3 regions of the Mesorhizobium sp. M0571 genome follow, and region 3 is predicted to be linked to each of the others. Evidence: riboswitches for the same ligand, from Rfam matches in the RefSeq annotation. Region 3 holds a riboswitch; each other region holds the start of a gene.

Region 1 (6,481 bases), on a different contig from region 3:
CCAGCCGAAAGCGGTGAGGCCGGGATCGGTGTAACCGAAGAATTCGAGATCCCAGGTGAAATGATAGCTCGCCATGGCAAGCAAAGCGACGCCGCGTGCGATGTCGATGGCGGCGATGCGCTTCAACTTTGGTTGGTCCTGAACGGAGGCGGTCGGCGTGTCGATGCTCATTGGTCTCGTTGTCTTGGTTCAGCCCCGGCAAGACGACTATCACGGTTGCCCCCGACAAAAGAAGCAGGCCGTGCCTCGCGTTGTACCGGCTGCGGCCGTTCAGCATCATGGCTCGCTTTAGGCCAGAGCCGGAAAGCCTTTGGCCGGCTTCGCTTTTTGCCGTGAAGGCGTCGGTTTCCTGTTACCCGCCGAGGCAACGCCACGGCAGATTTGTGCTCCAAACCTGCTTCGGGCGATTCTGCTTCGGGGAAAGCAATGGCTACACATGTGCGCCATCCGATCTGGCTTGCGGCCTTGCGGCCGGCGGATGCACGCACCTTCGCCTCGCTTTATGCGGTCGAATCCTTCGCGCGCGCCACCGTGTCCAGCGTCATCCCGATCCAGGCCTATGAGATTCTGCACAACGAGCAGATCGTTTCGATCCTCTACACGATCGTTGCGATGCTCGGCCTGTCGGCGACGCTGTTCATGCCGATGCTGATCCGGCGCTTTGCCCGGCGCTGGGTCTATACCGCCGGCGCCTGCCTGCTGGCCGTCGTCTCGCTGTTCTTCGTCACCCATACGCTGGCCGGCCAAGTGGTGGGCATGCTCTGCCGCGTCGTCGGCGCCGGCGCGCTGGCGATCACGCTCAACCTCTACATCATGGACCATATCCGCAAGACCGACTTCATGCAGGCCGAGTCGCTGCGCATGGCGTGGTCGATGCTTGCCTGGACCGCCGGGCCGACGCTCGGCATTTTCCTCTACACACGTTTCGGCATCTATGCGGCGCATGGCGCGGTGGCCGTCTTCGCCATGGCCTTGCTGGCGCTGTTCTGGACCTATCGGCTCGGCGACAACCAGTCGATCCGCCCCGGCAAGACACGGCCGGTCAATCCTCTGGCCAATATCGGCCGCTTCGTCGCGCAGCCAAGGCTGAGGCTCGCCTGGCTGATCGCCTTCGGCCGCTCCTGCTTCTGGACGACGTTCTTCGTCTATGGGCCGTTGTTTATGGTGATCACCGGCGAGGGCAAGCTGGCCGGCGGCCTTTTGGTTTCGGCCGGCAATGCGCTGCTGTTCATGGCCATCTTTTGGGGCAGGGCAGGAAAGCGTTTCGGCGGCCGGCGAACCATGACGTTCGCCTATTTCGCCATGTCGGCGACGCTGCTGGCGGCCGGCGCCGTCGGCGAGGCGGCACCGCTCGTCAGCGGCGCATTGCTGCTTTGCGGCGCCTTCTTCACCATTGCGCTCGATGCGCTGGGCTCGACCGCCTTCATGCGTTCGGTGCGCTCCTATGAGCGGGCGCAGATGGCGGCGGTCTACCGCACCTATCTCGACTTTTCCGAGCTGACGCCGCCGCTGGTCTATTCGGTGGTGCTGGCGTTCTTCGGCCTGGGCGCGGTTTTCGCGACGCTCGGCGTGTTGGCCGCTGCCTGTGGCTTCGTCACCTGGCGCTATCTGCCCAAATCGCTTTGATGTTCAAGCGCCGCATGCCGGTCGCGCACCCAGTTGTGGAAGCGGTGCAAGTCATATTCCTCGGGCATCAGCACGCCGGCCTTGTGGCGCATCGAGCGGAGGCCCTTCTGGTTGACCTCGCAGATGTCAGCGTCTTCCTCCAGCACTTGGGTACCGAAGGCGACGATATTGTCGATGTCCGCCGCCGGATCGGCGAGCGCTTCGGGCGAAAAAAGCCATTCGGCGGTGAGTTCGGTCTGCTCCGGCCCAAGCGGCACCAGCCGCACGGTCCTGACATAGTCGACGTGGCCGACGATGAACATCGACGGCAGGCTGGTGGCATAGGTCTGCCCGGCGGTACGCTCGGCCGGCGTCAGGCCGGAAAAGACCGAGCCGTGGACGCGCCCGTCGCGCGACCAGGTCTCGGCTCCTGCCCGCAAGCCGCCGGAAAATTCCGGCGCGTCATTGTCGGCATGGCGAGCCCATTCGGGATCGTCGTGGCGGCCCATCAGGCCGCGGCCATAGATCGGCACCAACCGCGACAGGTCCTTATGGACGCCGGGGCAATGCAGGCACTCGTTGAAGTTTTCCCAGAAAATCTTCCAGTTGCAGTTCATCACCTTGCGCAGCATATGGCCGCTCAGCAGCGTTTCCAGCGGCCAGTTGGCGAGGTTGCCGGATGCCGGATCGAAGGATGTTTCAGCCGAGCCGGCAGCGTCTTCCGCGAGGTTGACGAAGACAAAACCGCGCCACACCGACAGCGCCACCCGGTAGAGCGGATGATCGGCCTTATCGAAGCGGTCAGGCAGCGATTTCGACGGCACGCGCACCAGATCGCCGCGCAGCGAATAGGACCAGGCGTGATAGGGGCAGGTGATGAACCGCGCCTTCAGCCGGCCCTCGCTTTCCTGGCAAAGCTGCGAGCCGCGGTGCCGGCAGGTGTTGTGGAAGGCACGCAATTCGCCGGTCTCGTCGCGCAGCACGACGACCTCTTGCGTGCCTATACGGAACGTCCTGAAAGCCAGCGGCTGGGCAAGGTCGGCCTCTCGGCAGACGAGCACCCAGTTGCGATGCCAGATGGCGTCGAGATCGCGCTGGTAGCCCGCGATGTCCCAATAGGCCGGCGACGGCAGCGTCGGCTCGGCCCGGGTCAGGCCGTTATAGGGACCGCGCTCGTTCGGGCTGGGTTGCATGGCCGGCTTCCTCCCATGCGGCAGCCGACACCCGGCGGTGAAAATTGTCAATCAGGGGCGGGGCGCCGGCGGCTTGGCGAGACGGCGCATTCGCCACACGATCCGGCGGAATTTGGTTTGCCGGGCGCGGCGATTCTGCCTATAGTCCCTGATGTCGTCGGTTCCATTAGGGACCAAGAGGGAATGCGGTGCGGGCGATTTTTTGCCCAATGCCGTGGCTGCCCCCGCAACTGTGTGCGGTAGTCCTCTCCATATGCCACTGAAGGTGCGCCTTCGGGAAGGTGGGGAAGGGCGCTGATCCGCGAGCCAGGAGACCTGCCGGCGACAGGAAACTGACTTCTATGCCCTCGGGTGGAGGGCGAAAGGACAAGACATGAATACCGCTTCCGTTTCGCTCGGCGCTTCCGTCTCCTCGCAGTCGCGTTTCATGCAGCTGGCGCTTGCTGCATTCCTCGGCATTTTCGTCATGGGCTTTGTCGGCTTCTCGCATATCGATGCGGTCCACAATGCCGCGCACGACTATCGCCACTCGATGGGCTTTCCCTGCCACTGACAAGGGGCTGACATCATGACACTGTTTCGCAACGTCGTGTTCATCGCGGCGATCGCAGGGCTTGTGGCCGGCATCGCTCTCGCCTGCATGCAGGCCTATGCCACGGTGCCGCTCATCCTGAAGGCGGAAGTCTACGAACAGGCCGGCGGCGGCCATGACCATGCCGCGGCACCTGCGGCACCGGCCGAGAACGCCGCGGGCACGACGGCTATGAGCAGCGCCGCGCCGGCACCGGCTGAAGCAATGGCTCCGGCTGAGGACGAAGGCTGGGCGCCGGCCGATGGCTTCGAGCGCTTTGCCTTCAGCGTCGTTGCCAATATCGTCACCGGCATCGGCTTCGCATTGGTCCTAGTCGCGGTTTCGGAATTCGCCGGCGGCATCGGCAATTGGCGCCAGGGCCTGTTCTGGGGGCTGGCCGGCTTTGCCGTGTTCACGCTGGCGCCGGGCCTCGGCCTACCGCCGGAATTGCCGGCGATGCCGGCGGCCGACCTTGTCCAACGCCAGATCTGGTGGTGGGCAACAGTGGTGGCGACCGCCGCCGGGCTCGGCCTTATCGCCTTCCGCAGATCGTTGCCGCTGGCGATCCTTGCCGTAGCGTTGATCGTGGCGCCGCATATTGTCGGCGCGCCGCAGCCCGATAGTTTCGAAACGGCGATCCCGGAAGGCCTGCATCATCAGTTCGTGGTGGCGGTGACGCTGACCAATCTGGTGTTCTGGCTGGTGCTCGGCGCGGTCGTCGGCGTGGTGCGCGGACGCTTCACCGGCACGGCGACCAGCCTGCGCGACAGCTTTGCCTGACCGCGCTGCCGGGGCACTGACCCTGGTCATCGGCGGTGCGCGCTCCGGCAAGAGCGCCCATGCCGAGAGGCTGGTAACGGCTTGTCCGGCGCCGTGGAGCTATATCGCCACGGCGCAAGCCTATGACGAGGAGATGCGCCAGCGCATCGCGCTGCACCGCTCGCGGCGTGGCGAGGGCTGGACGACCATCGATGCGCCGCTCGACCTTGCCGGCGCGATCGAGGCGCTGCCTGACGGCCAGCCGGTGCTGATCGATTGCCTGACGCTGTGGCTGACCAACCATATGCTGGCCGAACATAATTGCGATGCCGAATGCCGAAGGCTGGCGGACGTGCTTTCGCGGCCGCGAGGACCGTGGTTCGTGGTGTCCAACGAAGTCGGGCAGGGCATCGTGCCGGACAATGCGCTGGCAAGGCAGTTTCGCGATGCCGCCGGCCGGTTGAACCAGGACGTCGCGGCTGTCGCGGACACCGTGCTTTTGATGGTGGCGGGGCTGCCGCTCAAGGTGAAATGACATGGCTGATACCAGGGACAAAGGCATCGATCCCAAGGGCGAGGAACGCCACCGCGCCAAGATGGTCAAGCGCAAGGCGGTGCAGGATGCCGAGGTCGCGGCCAAGACGGTCGAGAAGGGGCTGCTGATCGTCAACACCGGGCCGGGCAAGGGCAAGACCACGGCCGCCTTCGGGCTGGCGCTCAGGATGCTCGGCTACGGCAAGCGCGTCGGCGTCGTCCAGTTCATCAAGGGCAAGTGGCACACCGGCGAGAAGGACGCCTTTGCTGCCTTCGGTGACCGCGTCGTCTGGCACGCAATGGGCGAGGGCTTTACCTGGGAGACGCAGGACCTGAAGCGCGACATCGCGGCGGCCGAGGCCGCCTGGGCGAAGGCGCTCGAGCTGATGGCCGACCCGTCGATCAGCCTTGTGGTGCTCGACGAGCTCAACATCGCGCTGCGCTACGACTATCTCGACCTCGAAAAAGTGGTCGCGGCGCTGAAGGCCCGTCGCGAAGGCCTGCATGTCGTCGTCACCGGCCGCAACGCCAAGCCGGCATTGGTCGAGGCGGCCGATCTGGTCACCGAGATGGGCGTGACGAAGCACCACTTCTCCGCCGGAGTGAAGGCGCAGCAGGGGATAGAGTTCTGAGGGCTTGCCTCGGGACATTTCGGACGAAGGTCCAACTCGGATGACGCTTGCCAAGGCTGCCCACCGACTTCTCAAGACCTGGGTTCCTCGCCCTCCGCGAAGCGGGGGAGAGGTGGGCGCGCAGCGGCCCGCGCGGGGGGGTGGGTGGGGGCGGGTGGCCGGACCCGGGCGGGGGGGGGCCGCCCGCCCGCCCCGGAGAGGGGGCTTCGTAGAGCGCGGTTCCCCTCTCCGTCTCGGCTTCGCCGAGCCACCTCTCCCCACTTCGTGGGGCGAGGAAACCAAGCTGGAATGAAGCCGGGTCCAGCGCTGACGGGCAACTTTGTTCTTGCTTTGTGCCGGCAGCTATGCTACTAATCTAGCTATGGTGCTGATTCGCGCCGATGACCCGCCGCATGGCGGGTTTTTATTTGATCTCAATCTCGAGCGCAGGTCACGCAAAGATAACGAGCGCCGAAATCATCCCGAACAGCGCGATCAGCAGAAAGTCGGCGACCCGGTAGAGTTTCAGCGCCCGCCTGATGTCGGTGCTCTCGATGTCGTCGCGCCGGCCGCCTTCACCCATCAACGCGTCATCGACCAGGACGCCGTCATAGGAGCGCGGGCCGGCGAGCGCCAGGCCGAGCGCACCGGCCATCGCCGCTTCCGGCCAGCCGGCATTGGGCGAGCGGTGCTTCTTCGCATCGCGCCGCACGGCGTGCCAGGCGCCTCTGGCGTCGGCGCCCTTGACCAGGAAAGCGGCAAGCACGATCAGCAGCGCCGTCAGCCGCGACGCCGGCAGGTTGATCCAATCGTCGAAGCGCGCCGCCGCCCAGCCGAAGGCCTCGTGGCGCGGCGTGCGGTGGCCGATCATCGAATCGGCGGTGTTGGCGGCCTTGTAGCCGACGCCGCCGGCCAGCCCGCCAACGCCGATCCAGAAGGCCGGCGCCACGACGCCGTCGGAAAAATTCTCGGCCAGGCTTTCGATCGCGGCGCGGCAGACAGCGGCCCTGTCGAGCTTTTCCGGGTCGCGGCCGACGATCCGCGAGACGGCAATGCGGCCCATGTCCAGTCCGCCGGTGTCGAGTGCGTCGGCGACCGCTTCGACATGCTCGGCCAGGCTCTTCTGCGACAGCAGCGACGTCGCCAGGATTGCTGTGATCAACAAGCCGAGAGGAAAGCTCCAAAGCATGGTTTCCAGCCAGAGGGCG
Region 2 (6,481 bases), on a different contig from region 3:
TGCTCACCCGCAGGCTCGCAAGAAGTTGATATCAAAACACTCTTTTTGATTCAGGCTCTAAGGCCGCCAAGTTTTCTGGGTTAGCAGGCGCGCACTGTGGCAGCTTGGCTTGTACGGCGAGGCCATGGTTGAATGAGGCGAAACAAATCCAGCCCCGCGGTCAATCCCGAGGCTTCCCACAATGGCGAAGAGAACATCTTCACTCGTTCCTTTTGAGCACAAGACCTTCCGTTCGCTATGGTCGGCTGCACTCATTTCGAACCTTGGCACCCTAGTGGAAGGTGCGGCGGCAGCTTGGCTGATGACGAGCATCGCAGCAGTAATTTTTGATCGCCCATTCGTGCTGTGTACCAGCCCTGTGTCTTGCGCAAGTGGTCACGAACGGCTGCCGGAGCCTCGAAGACGCCCTAAAAACACATGCTGCGATTTTTGAACACGCTTGACGTGTTAGATTAATTCATCCAATGCGTGTGTTGAACACGCGAGGTGAGTTATGAACATGAAAGAGCTTAGGGTTCGACTGGGCATGACTCAAAAAGATTTGGCAGAGCAGATGGCAACGACGCAACAGACTGTGGCCCGGTGGGAAACAGGCAAAACGCAGTTGAACGTCGAGCAGATCAAGGACCTTTGTCTCACGTTGAAATGCACGGTCGAGGAGCTGCTGGGCTGGAAGATTGATGTCGAGGAGTGGCGCACGAGCCCGTTTGCAATTGCCGATGCCGAAACGCGATACGGCACGCTCAGAATCAAGACGACTGTTGGCAGCCGCCAATATCCTATCGATGAAAAGGCGCGTGAATCGATTTTACGTCAGTTGAAGGAACTTCATAATCTGCGTAGAAATAACACAAGCAGGCCATGGCTGTATTGTTGGAGCCTTGACAACAAAATACTCTTGATAAATCCGCAATATGTCCGCACCATTGAGCTTATCGGTGACGATGTAGAGGAGATGCCAGAGTATTATCATCCAGAAATCTATCGGGCTTTGGATGACTGGGATAAGGGTGAGGTTTCAGGAAAGCTGAAGAAAGAATGCGATGCCATCATCGCAGAGATGGGTGATCAGGAAGCCGTGCGCATGGCCTCCTATGTTCGCGTCACATATGACGACGGAGAAGATGAGTGGAACTTCTTGGATGAAGAAACCGCTACGACTTTCTTCGGATTGGAAGCTGCGACCTTTGACGTTCCCCAGTGTAGTTTCGCCGAAGTGGAGGAAGAAGGTTACCACCGAGCGCGATACGCCAACCTTGATCGCGTCGCGGTGATGGAGGTTCCAAGCGACCGTTATCACAGATTGACCGCGCCCGAGGAAGCTTAGAACCATCCACGAAGGGCGCATGTTACATCTCGACCTTGCGTGGTGCGTTTTCAGTACGAGATGACGTTAAGCGTAGGTAGTGGCAGGTAAGAGTGCTCGACCAGAAGCTCAACTGCCTCCTCAATATCGCTGCCGATGTGCCGCAGGACACGTCCACGGGAGCGTGGATAGGCGTGAAGTTCCTGCACTCCACGGTCCGCTCTCCCATCGCCGGTGTGTGCCCGACGCCATCTTGTGGACGAGCTTGGCCGCCTGCACCCGGTTGTATTCCGGCTTGCGGTCCGCCTGGGCGGTCCGCCGCGATGGCTATCTCCATGTCAATCGGCGCCGAACTTTGACTGCCCGCTGCTTTTGATGAATTTGGCGAGGTCCCGCGCATAATCACTCTTGGTCTTCTCCTTGAGGCCCTGTGTCGCGAACTTGTGGTCCAGCAGGGCAAACAGGTCCAAGTCCCCTTCCGCCTGTGGCGCTGGCTTGCCCTCACCGCCCTCGGCTTCCCAATTGGGGACCGCTTCTGCGCGCTGCACCGTGGCGATTGTCCGCCCAAGACGCATCACAAGATCGAACGCCAAACCGTGCGCGTGCACGACGATTTGCCGCTCAGGCCTCATTTGGACAGGACTTGAGCTGGCCCGGTGGTTTGAGCCGGGTTACCTTGAGCCGGTGGGCTGCGAACAAGCAGTTCGAGACATTGGCGTCGATCACTTCGCAACACGCCGCTGCGCCTGGCCTCGGTGTGCTCCCCCGAAATCGTTGTGTCATATCACCGAGGGCATCACGGCCAACAGCTTCCACATGGGCAACAGCCTCGCCATTGAGCCGAATATGGTCGCGAGCGACGAAGCGGTCGGAACCTCGGAGCCGAAGTTCGACGCCGAGGTGGTTCGCATGATGCGCTAAGCAGCACCATGGCGCTTGCCGGTATGTTTGCTGCCGGCAGCCGACGAACTCCTATCCTCCTGGACAAGGGCGCCGTGCGTCATTGCTTTGATTTACCGGCCGCTCAAGGCTTCCACAGTTTTCGCTTTCGAGGCGACCTTTGGAACATGCCAACGGAATTTAATATAACGACATAAACATTTCTTTATGCGGCGTTGACAAAGAAGCGAACTGCTGTAATTGTCTCCCGCGTCGTGGTTCTCCGTACGGCGCTGCCGCAGCGGAGCTAAGAGGGAAGCCGGTGCGATGCCGGCGCTGCCCCCGCAACTGTTAGCGGCGAGCCAACCCCACTCATGTCACTGAGGCGAATAGCCTTGGGAAGACGGGTAGAGGCTATGACCCCGCGAGCCAGGAGACCTGCCACGGCGAATTACGTCCACGGGCGGGGTGTCTCGGTGGCCGCTGCAGCCTGGCGTTCGTGCCGGCCTGCTAGCGCCTTCCTTGTCACCGACGCCCCAACCATCGGGGTCTGGCATGACTGTCTCTCAGCAAATTCCTGTAGCAACGCTCGGCGTGCCCCGCTTCGGTCGTCGGCGAGAACTGAAATTCGCGCTTGAAAGCTACTGGTCCGGAAAATCGTCCGCTGCCGACCTTCTCACGACCGCGAAGGCGCTCCGTGCCGCTAGCTGGGAGGAGCAGCACGATCGCGGCGTGTCGAAAATCCCGTCGAACGACTTCTCGCTCTACGACCATGTGCTCGACACCGCAGCCATGGTCGGCGCCGTTCCATCCCGTTACGGCTGGAATAGCGGCGAGGTTCCACTTGACATCTACTTCGCAATGGCGCGGGGCAACCAGGGTCAGACGGAGGATTGTCGACACGCTGGTCACCAGCAGGCGGCTCATCGGTCTGATGTAACCGCGATGGAAATGACCAAGTGGTTTGACACCAACTATCACTACATTGTGCCGGAACTCAACGATGATCAGACGTTCGCCCTCTCGTCGACGAAACCGGTCGATTACTTCATCGAGGCTAAAGCTCTCGGCGTTCACACACGCCCAGTCATCCTTGGACCGATCACCTTCCTCAAGCTGGCGAAATCGCCTGCCGAAGGATTCGATCCCATCGCGCTCCTGCCGCGGCTGCTGCCCGTCTACGAGCAACTCCTGCAGAGGCTGAAGCTGTCTGGAGCCGACTGGGTGCAGATCGATGAGCCAGCGCTTGTCCTCGATCTGAACCCGAACGAACGAGCTGCGTTCGAATTCGCCTATGGCCAGCTGTCGAAAGCCGCGCCCGAGCTGAAGATCATGCTGGCTACCTATTTCGGGCCGCTGGGAGACAATCTCGAAACCGCGGTTTCTCTGCCCCTGGCCGGGCTGCATATTGATCTCGTGCGCGCTCCCGAGCAACTGGAAACCGTGGGTCGGCTCGCACCGAAGGATCTGGTGCTCTCGCTTGGCTTGATCGATGGCCGCAACGTCTGGCGTGCGAACCTGCCCGCCATTCTCGACCGCATCAAACCGATCGTCGCCGGCTGGCCCTTGGACCGCGTCGAGATCGCGCCTTCTTGCTCGATGCTGCACGTGCCGATCGACCTGCGCATGGAGACCGAACTCGACGCGGACATCAGGTCGTGGCTCGCCTTCGCGGCCCAGAAGACCGACGAGTTGGTGTTGCTGGCCCGGGCCCTGACTCAAGGCAGGGATGCGGTGGCAGGCGCGTTGAAAGCGTCTGCCGAGGCTGCCGCCACTCGCGTGACATCCACGAAGATCCATGACCCGCTTGTTGAGGGACGGATCGCCAGCATTGACGACAGCATGAAGCGACGAGAGAGCGCTTTTGCCGAGCGCTCCAGAGTCCAGGCCGGCACGCTCGGGCTGCCGCCGTTCCCGACGACGACCATCGGGTCCTTCCCGCAGACGCCGCAGGTACGCAGGGCGCGGGCCGCTCATGCGAAGGGCCAGCTGAGCTATGTCGACTACGAGACCTTCCTGAAGAAGGAGATCGAAGCTGCAATTCGCTGGCAGGAAGAGATCGGGCTGGACGTGCTGGTGCACGGTGAGTTCGAACGAAACGACATGGTACAGTATTTCGGCGAGCAACTGTCCGGCTTCGCCTTCACCCAGCATGCCTGGGTGCAGAGCTATGGGTCGCGTTACGTGCGCCCCCCCATCATCTTCGGCGACGTATCGAGGCGCAATCCGATGACGCTGCGCTGGTGGCAATTCGCCCAGTCGCTTACGGAAAACCCTGTGAAGGGAATGCTCACAGGCCCAGTGACCATTCTCAACTGGTCTTTTGTTCGCGACGACGTACCGCGCTCCGAAGCATGCCGCCAGATCGCGCTCGCCATCCGCGACGAAGTGACGGATCTCGAATGGTCCGGCGCAAGGATGATCCAGATCGATGAGGCCGCGTTTCGCGAAGGATTGCCACTGCGCCAGTCTGATTGGAACGACTATCTCGACTGGGCTGTCGAATGCTTCCGGATCGCTTCAACGGGTGTAAAGGACGCGACTCAAATCCATACCCACATGTGCTATTCGGAGTTCAACGAGATCATCGACGCGATCGCTGAAATGGATGCGGATGTCATTTCGATTGAGACGTCGCGCTCGAAAATGGAACTGCTGGACGCCTTCACGAGCTCCAAATATCCGAACGAAATCGGGCCCGGAGTCTACGACATTCACTCACCACGTGTCCCGGAAGTCGGGGAGATTTCGGATCTCGTCATGCTTGCCCGCGAGCGACTGTCGGATTCCCAACTGTGGGTAAACCCGGACTGTGGCCTCAAAACACGCAAATGGGAGGAGGTCCGCCCTGCCCTCATGAACATGGTCGATGCAGCACGTGCGCTCCGGTAGAAAGTGGAGGCCGGAGGGTTTCCTGGTTGCTCACCATGTGGTGAGTGACCGGCTGCCGCATGTCGGCCGTGAATGTGCCAAAACGCGATCACATCCTTTGAAATAAGTCACTCGAGCGAGAATGTGCACTTTCCTTCGGCACGTGTATTAATCGCGCAGGAGTAAAGGGTACCGTTTTCTCCCTGTAACGTGTCGAGTTCGAAGGGGATGTGATTGGCGTCGAGACCGCTCCAGCCATGGTTATCAGCACGCCAAGTGCGTTGTTCGATCAGTTCGTAAAGGACTTCTCGGCTCGGTTCATCGAAATGCGCGGGTACATACATGACAGGTTCCTTCACTGGCCGCCGGGTTCGCTGTTCACCGGTTGACATCCGATGGCAAGCGTTCCAACGCGGCGGCGATCTGGCGCTTCGCTGCTGAGGGCAGAGGCAGGATGGGACGCGGGGGGTCGGTACGGCAAATGTCGAGCAATTCGGCAAGTGCATAGACGACGCGAAGGCTCGAGAACTCCTTGAAGAGGCTCCAGAGCGGCGCAAGCGTGGCATCGATCCGTCGCGCTTCGGCCGCATCGCCCTGTTGCGCCGCCGTGACGATCTTCACGCAGACCTCGGGCAGGATGCCGGCGAGGACGCTGTACCATGTGTTGGCGCCGGCGATCATGGCCTCTGCGGCGTTCCAGTCGCCGCTGTAGCCGATCGAGAACCCTTCCGGCATAGTGCGCCTCTGGTCGGCCAGATGGCTCTTGATCGCATCGCCCTTGTCTGTCGGATTCTTGATAGCGACGATCCCCCGCACCTTTGCCAGGCGGCTGACGAGTGCTGGGGTGAAACGGAAATGCGTCGTTCCTGGATTGTCGTAGATGACGATCGGAAGGCCACTTTCGCGCGCCACCGTGGAGAAATGTTCGAACACCTCGTCATCAGTGAGCGGGGTGTAGGAGGCGGCGGCAAGCAAACCCGCAGCAGCTCCAAGGGCCTGGGCGTCTTGCGCGAGCCCCACGGCTTCATCGGTGCGCAGCGCGCCCACACCCACCACGACCGGCATTCGCCCGGCGATTTCGTCCAAGGTCTCGGCGAGCGCCCGCCGCCGTTCCTCGCGCGACAGATACATATAGGTGCCGGTGCTGCCGAGAAGACCGATGGAGTCGACCTGAGCGGCGCCAAGCCGAGCAATCAGCCTGCGCAGAGCAACGGTATCGACGCGGCCGTCACGATCGGCGGGCGTGATGGGAAACGCGGAAAGACCGCTCAGGAATGCCATGGCAAGGCTCCAGGTTTGTGCGTCAGCGCAGGACTGGCCGGACGACAGGTCATCACAAGGCGTCCAGAGCCCGCCGCAGGTCCGCGACTAGGTCGTCGGCGTCTTCAAGACCCACCGAGAGACGCATGAGGTCCTCGCCCACTC
Region 3 (6,481 bases):
GCACCAGCGTCTCTTCGTCGGCCTGGACCTTGATGCGGATGCGGATATTCTGTCTCGGCGACAGCAAGTGATAGACGACGTCGAAGCGCTTCGCCCGCGACGGATAATCGGCGCCGCAGACGTCAATGATCGAAATGAACTGGCATTTCGGGTCGTCGCGCAGGAAGGTCGTCACCTCGATCAGGTCGCGCGGTTCGACAGAAATGGTGAGCTCGCCATAAGCGAACACCGCCTCGCCGATCCGGCCGATCAGCTTCTCGCCGAGATAGGTCGAGAGGTCATTCAACGCCTGGGTCATGCCGCTCACCGCTCGATCGTGCCGGTGCGGCGGATCTTCTTCTGAAGGAGAAGGATGCCGTAGAGCAGCGCTTCGGCGCTCGGCGGGCAGCCGGGCACGTAGATGTCGACCGGCACGATGCGGTCGCAGCCGCGCACCACCGAATAGGAATAATGATAATAGCCGCCGCCATTGGCGCAGGAGCCCATCGAGATGACGTAGCGCGGCTCCGGCATCTGATCGTAGACCTTGCGCAGCGCCGGCGCCATCTTGTTGGTCAGCGTGCCGGCAACGATCATGATGTCGGACTGGCGCGGAGACGCGCGAGGCGCAACACCGAACCTCTCCGAGTCATAGCGCGGCATCGAGGTATGGATCATCTCGACGGCGCAGCAGGCGAGGCCAAACGTCATGAACATCAGCGAACCGCTGCGCGCCCAGGTGATCAGCGCCTCGGTCGAGGTGACGAGAAAACCCTTGTCGGCGAGCTCGTTGTTGATCTCCAGGAAAAACGGGTCGTCAGACCCGACCGGCCTGCCGGTGTTGGGGTCGATGAGGCCTTTGGGCTTCGGCGCGACGAGCGTGCCGGAACTGTCGTTCAATCCCATTCCAGCGCTCCTTTTTTCCATTCATAGGCAAAGCCGATGGTCAGCACCGCCAAAAACACCATCATCGACCAGAAACCGAGCATGCCGATCTGGCTGAACGACACCGCCCACGGAAACAGGAAGGCCACCTCCAGATCGAAGATGATGAACAGGATCGACACCAGGTAGAAGCGGATGTCGAACTTCATGCGGGCGTCGTCGAACGAGTTGAAGCCGCACTCATAGGCCGAAAGCTTTTCCGGATCGGGGTTGCGATAGGCGACCAGGAAGGGTGCGGCAAGCAGCGCCAGGCCGACAACCAGCGCCACGCCGATGAACAGGACGATGGGCAGGTACGAACTCAACAATGCGTTCATGCTGCAGCTTTCCGTTGGCGGCCAATCCACTCTGATTACAGCACGGGACCCACTTGCGGAAGCGTGACAGTTTAACCACTGAACCGTTTTAGGGGGCTCTATGCTGCAACGCGGCGAGGGTTAGCGCAGCGCTTTCGGCGAAGCAAGTCAAACCTTGTTCAAATCGCGGCGCTGGACGGCATATCCGGGAAAACTGGTCCGATCCGCTCCTGTTTGATTTCCTTCACTTTTCACTCCACTTTTCTCTCCTGACATGGATCCCGCCAAAACCCTGCTAGCATGGCACGGAATCGCAGGTCCTCTGCTCTGTCTGACATCATCAGGATGCCGCCTTGATAAAGGAAAAAATCTCGCTCGCCATGGCCCGCCGCATCGCGCTGGCGGCACAGGGATTCAATGACCCGCGCCCTACCGGCACGCCCGACCGCCGGCATTTGGCCCGGGTGCTTGCCCGTACCGGCCTGCTGCAGATCGATTCCGTCAGTGCTGTCGTGCGCGCCCATTATATGCCGCTCTATTCGCGGCTTGGCCGCTACAAGCTGGCGCTGCTCGACGACGCCGCCGTGACGCGCAAGCGCCTGGTTTTCGAATATTGGGCGCACGAAGCCTCGTTCCTGCCGGTCGAGACCTATCCGCTCATGCGCTGGCGCATGCAGCGGGCCGAGCGCGGCGACGAGATGTATCTGGGGCTGGCGAAATGGGGGCGTGAACGCGTTGCCTACATTGAAGACATCTATCGCGCGGTGGTTGATCGCGGCCCAATCGCCGCATCCGCTCTCGAAGGCCAGAAAGGCTCCGGCGGCTGGTGGGGCTGGAGCGACGCCAAGCACGCTTTCGAATGGCTGTTCTGGGCCGGCCGCATCACAACGGCGTCGCGTCGCGGCTTCGAGCGGCTTTACGATCTGCCCGAACGCGTGCTGCCGCCGGCGATCCTAGCCCTGCCGGTGCCCTCCGCGGAGGACGCGCATCGCGAATTGCTGCGTATCTCCGCCCGCGCCCACGGCGTTGCGACAGCAGGCGACCTGCGCGACTATTTCCGCCTCTCTCCCGCCGACATCAAGGGCCGGATCGAGGAACTGGTCGAGGCGGGCGAGCTATTGCCGGTACGCGTCGAAGGCTGGGATAAAACAGCCTATCTCCACAAGGACGCCCGTTTTCCGCGCAAGATCGAGGCACGCGCCCTGCTTGCCCCGTTCGATCCGGTCGTCTTCGAGCGGTCGCGCACCGAAAGACTGTTCGACTTCCGCTACCGTATCGAGATCTACACGCCGGCCGAAAAGCGCCAATACGGCTACTATGTGCTGCCTTTCCTGCTCGGCGACAGGATCGTGGCGCGCGTTGACCTCAAGGCCGACCGCCCGGCCGGCGTGCTGCGTGTCCATGCCGCCTACGCCGAACCCGGCGCGCCGGCTGAAACCGCGGCCCAACTCTTCGAGGAACTGAAGCTGATGCAGGGCTGGCTCGGGCTTGAGCGCATCGAGGTGACGGCTGCCGGGGACCTAGGCCAGCCGCTCGCCGATGTTGCCGCCGTAGACGTGCGTTGACACAACTGCCTCCACAAGCCTAAATCCGCTTCAGACGGTCTCCTCTCGGCAAAGGGAGGAGCCAAGAGGGAATGCGGTGCGAGATCGCAAGATTTCAAATCCGCGGCTGTCCCCGCAACTGTAAGCGACGAGCCTCGGCCGAAAACCACTGGGACGTTCCCGGGAAGGCGGCATCAAGGCGATGACCCGCGAGCCAGGAGACCTGCCGTCTAGGACATAAGAATCCGATCGCCTGGCGGGTTTTCCGGGCAAGGAGCCTGATTTGGAACGCGACAGCAGTTTTTTGGCTGAGACAGCGGATTTATTGTCCGGCCATGGCGATTCCCTGGCCGGCGTTACCGTGATCGTCTGCTCTTCCTGCCGTGACGAGACCGGTTCGGACGCTCATCCCCGCGCCGGCGAGCTGCTTGCCGAGGACACACGCCGCGCCGCTTCCGGCGAAAACATCAATATCCGCACCGTCGAATGCCTCGGCAACTGCAAGCGCCGGCTCAGCGCCGCCATCCTGCGCGACGGCTGCTGGAGCTACGTCTTCGGCGACCTGACCAAGACCAGCGGTGCCGATCTCGTCGCTGGCGCAAAGCTCTTCGCCACCTCGACGGACGGTCTCATTCCATGGCGCGGCCGCCCCGATTGCCTGAAGCGCGGCCTTGTGGCTCGAATCCCTCCCCTCGACCTTTTGAAGGATCAGATATGACCGCTTCCGTCTCCCGCGTGCCCTGCACCGTCGTCACCGGCTTTCTCGGCGCCGGCAAGACGACGCTGATCCGCCATCTGCTCGAAAATGCCAAAGGCAAGCGGCTGGCCATCATCGTCAACGAGTTCGGCGACATCGGCATCGACGGCGAGATTCTCAAGGGCTGCGGCATTGAAACTTGCCCCGAGGAAAACATCGTCGAACTGGCCAATGGCTGCATCTGCTGCACCGTCGCCGACGATTTCGTCCCCGCGCTGGACCAGATCCTGTCGCTGACGCCGAGGGTCGACCATATCCTGATCGAAACCTCCGGCCTCGCTCTGCCCAAGCCGCTGGTCCAGGCCTTCCAATGGCCGTCGGTGAAGAGCCGGGTGACAGTCGACGGCGTCATTGCCGTGGTCGACGGACCGGCCCTGGCCGATGGCCGCGTCGCCAATGACATGGACGCCCTGCGGGCGCAGCGCGCGCAGGACGAGACGCTTGACCATGACGATCCGGTCGAGGAGGTGTTCGAAGACCAGCTCGCTTGCGCCGACCTGATCATATTGTCGAAGAGCGACCTGATGGACGCCGCCGGCTCGGCCCGCGCCAATGCCGTCATCGGCAAGCACGTGGCGCGCGCGGTGAAGATCGTGCCGACCTCACAAGGCAAGGTCGATCCGTCTGTGCTGCTCGGCCTCGGCCTCGCCGTCGAGGACGACATCGAGAACCGCAAGACCCATCACGACGACGAACTCGACCACGAGCATGACGATTTCGATTCGTTCGTCATCGACATCGCGTCGGTGTCCAACCCGGACGAGCTGGCACAGCGCGTCGCCACGGCTGCGGAGGAAGAAAACGTGCTGCGCGTCAAGGGTTTCGTCGAGGTCGGTGGCAAGCCGATGCGGCTCTTGCTGCAGGCGGTCGGTCCGCGCGTCAACCATTATTACGACCGCGCCTGGACCGCAGAAGACGATCGCCGCTCGCGCCTCGTCGTCATCGGACTGAAAGGGCTGAACCGCCCGGCCATCGAGCGTATCCTCGCCGGCTGACAAAGCACGAACCGCGATGCACATCCTCACCACCACATCCGCCTCGCTCGACGATCTCGCCGAGCCTGTTGATCTCAGGCAAACGCCTGCGGATGTCGTGGCGCTGTCCTTCACCGACAGCGACCTGGCAGGGTTGGCGGCGGCGTGGAAGGCAGATGCGGATCGCTTGCCGTCGATGCGGCTCGCGGCCTTGCGCGATCTGCGCCATCCGATGTCCGTAGACCTGTGGATCGACAGCGTTGCCCGGCACGCCAAGGTTATCCTGGTCCGCATCCTCGGCGGCTATGAGTGGTGGCGCTATGGCTGCGACCAGCTTGCCTCGACCGCCCGGGCGCGCGGCATAAAACTGGCGCTGCTGCCCGGCGAATGCCGCGACGAGGATTTGCGGCTGATCGAATGCTCGACGTTGCCGCGCGAAGAGCTCGATGGATTGCTCGACTATTTCCGCGAAGGCGGCCCGGCAAATATGACGGCGCTGGTGCAGAGGCTGGCGCGACTGGCGGGGCAAGACGCGGCTGTCGCCGAACCGGTCAGCGTGCCGAAAGTCGGCCACTATCAACCAGGACTAGGCGTCGTACAGCGCGACGTTCCCCTCCCCCTCGAGGGGAGGGTCCGGCCGCAGGCCGGGGGTAGGGTCCTCTCTGAAGCGTGCCAACACTTTGAAGCGCGCCAACAGAAAGCGTCGAGCACTTCCGCAACGACCCCACCCGGCCCTGCGGGCCACCCTCCCCTCGAGGGGGAGGGAGAGGTCGCCCCCGTCATCCCAATCCTCTTCTACCGTTCGATGCTGCTCGCCGCCGATGTCGCGCCCATCGACGCGCTTTTTGAAGCGCTGACAGCGCGCGGCATGGTTCCCGTGCCGATCTTCGTCTCCAGCCTCAAGGACCCCGCGTCGCTCGCCTTCGTCGAGACCGTGCTTGCATCGTTGAAGCCTGCCGCAATCATCACCGCGACCGCCTTCGCCTCGGGCGCCGAGCCCGGCGTCGAAACCCTATTCGACCGCGCCGGCGTGCCAGTGTTCCAGGTGATCGTCGCGACGACACGCCGCGACACTTGGCAAAACAATCAGCGAGGCCTTGCGCCCGCCGACCTCGCCATGCATGTCGTCCTGCCGGAACTCGACGGCCGCATCCTCGCCGGCGCTATTTCGTTCAAGAGCGAAAGCGAGACCGATCCCGCATTGGCCTTCCGCGCCCTCGCCAACCGGCCGGAGCCGGACCGCGTGGCGCAGGTGGCGAACCGTGTCGAAGCCTTCGTGCGCCTGCAGCGCACGCCGCGCGCGGAGCGCAGGCTCGCCATCCTGATCCCCGATTATCCGAGCGCCCCCGGCCGCACCGGCTACGCCGTCGGCATCGACGTGCCGTCCAGCGTGCTGGCCATGCTGCACGACCTGAGCGAACAGGGCTACGCCGTTGAAGAAATTCCGCAAACGCCGCGTGAGTTGCTGGAGGAGCTGGAGTCGGCTGACCAAGGGCTGGCTTTGCAGGACTATCTGACCTTCTCGAAGAAATTGCCGTCGGCGGCCATCGCTGCGGTGGAGGCCGCATGGGGGAACGCGGCAGATGAGACAGGTTTGTGCGAGGGGGGTGTTCAGGCGCCTACCGCCGCAAAATTCCCCTTCCGCGCAGCCACCTTCGGCAACGTCACCGTGGCGCTGGCTCCCGATCGCGGGCGTTCGGCCGACCGCCGTGCCGACTATCACGACCCGACGCTGCCGCCGCGCCATGCGCTGATCGCTTTTGGTCTCTGGCTGCGCAAGTCCCTCGGCGTCCATGCCCTCGTCCATGTCGGTGCGCATGGCACGCTGGAATGGCTGCCCGGCAAAACCGTCGCGCTTAGCGAAGCCTGTTTTCCCGAGATCGTCACCGGCGCCCTGCCCGTCATTTATCCCTTCATCGTCTCCAACCCAGGCGAGGCAGCACAAGCCAAGCGGCGCATTGCCGCCGTCACGCTTGGCCATCTGCC

What was found. Region 3 has a riboswitch for cobalamin ahead of NKI85_RS09250 (DUF1636 family protein). Riboswitches for the same ligand answer to the same signal wherever they lie in the genome.
Region 1: linked by a shared signal. The riboswitch ahead of NKI85_RS29905 (CbtB domain-containing protein) and the one ahead of NKI85_RS09250 (DUF1636 family protein) in region 3 are both predicted to bind cobalamin.
Region 2: linked by a shared signal. The riboswitch ahead of metE (5-methyltetrahydropteroyltriglutamate--homocysteine S-methyltransferase) and the one ahead of NKI85_RS09250 (DUF1636 family protein) in region 3 are both predicted to bind cobalamin.

What each region holds. Positions count from the first base shown of each region.
Region 1 covers NZ_JAMYQT010000042.1:7,294-13,774, forward strand. Annotated here, with positions in the region: gene NKI85_RS29890 (heparan-alpha-glucosaminide N-acetyltransferase) at 1-171, opposite strand, end outside; gene NKI85_RS29895 (MFS transporter) at 427-1,626, shown strand; gene NKI85_RS29900 (aromatic ring-hydroxylating oxygenase subunit alpha) at 1,605-2,798, opposite strand; cobalamin riboswitch at 2,940-3,135, shown strand; gene NKI85_RS29905 (CbtB domain-containing protein) at 3,172-3,351, shown strand; gene NKI85_RS29910 (CbtA family protein) at 3,367-4,149, shown strand; gene cobU (bifunctional adenosylcobinamide kinase/adenosylcobinamide-phosphate guanylyltransferase) at 4,142-4,663, shown strand; gene cobO (cob(I)yrinic acid a,c-diamide adenosyltransferase) at 4,665-5,294, shown strand; gene cbiB (adenosylcobinamide-phosphate synthase CbiB) at 5,725-6,481, opposite strand, start outside.
Region 2 covers NZ_JAMYQT010000074.1:12,783-19,263, reverse strand. Annotated here, with positions in the region: gene NKI85_RS35115 (MFS transporter) at 182-433, shown strand; gene NKI85_RS35110 (helix-turn-helix transcriptional regulator) at 494-1,327, shown strand; gene NKI85_RS35105 (hypothetical protein) at 1,645-1,899, opposite strand; cobalamin riboswitch at 2,445-2,645, shown strand; gene metE (5-methyltetrahydropteroyltriglutamate--homocysteine S-methyltransferase) at 2,741-5,077, shown strand; gene NKI85_RS35095 (FMN-binding negative transcriptional regulator) at 5,185-5,400, opposite strand; gene NKI85_RS35090 (dihydrodipicolinate synthase family protein) at 5,435-6,337, opposite strand; gene NKI85_RS35085 (trans-sulfuration enzyme family protein) at 6,390-6,481, opposite strand, start outside.
Region 3 covers NZ_JAMYQT010000005.1:253,927-260,407, reverse strand. Annotated here, with positions in the region: gene NKI85_RS09270 (NADH-quinone oxidoreductase subunit C) at 1-298, opposite strand, end outside; gene NKI85_RS09265 (NuoB/complex I 20 kDa subunit family protein) at 304-885, opposite strand; gene NKI85_RS09260 (NADH-quinone oxidoreductase subunit A) at 876-1,241, opposite strand; gene NKI85_RS09255 (winged helix-turn-helix domain-containing protein) at 1,577-2,785, shown strand; cobalamin riboswitch at 2,804-3,009, shown strand; gene NKI85_RS09250 (DUF1636 family protein) at 3,048-3,482, shown strand; gene cobW (cobalamin biosynthesis protein CobW) at 3,479-4,516, shown strand; gene cobN (cobaltochelatase subunit CobN) at 4,533-6,481, shown strand, end outside.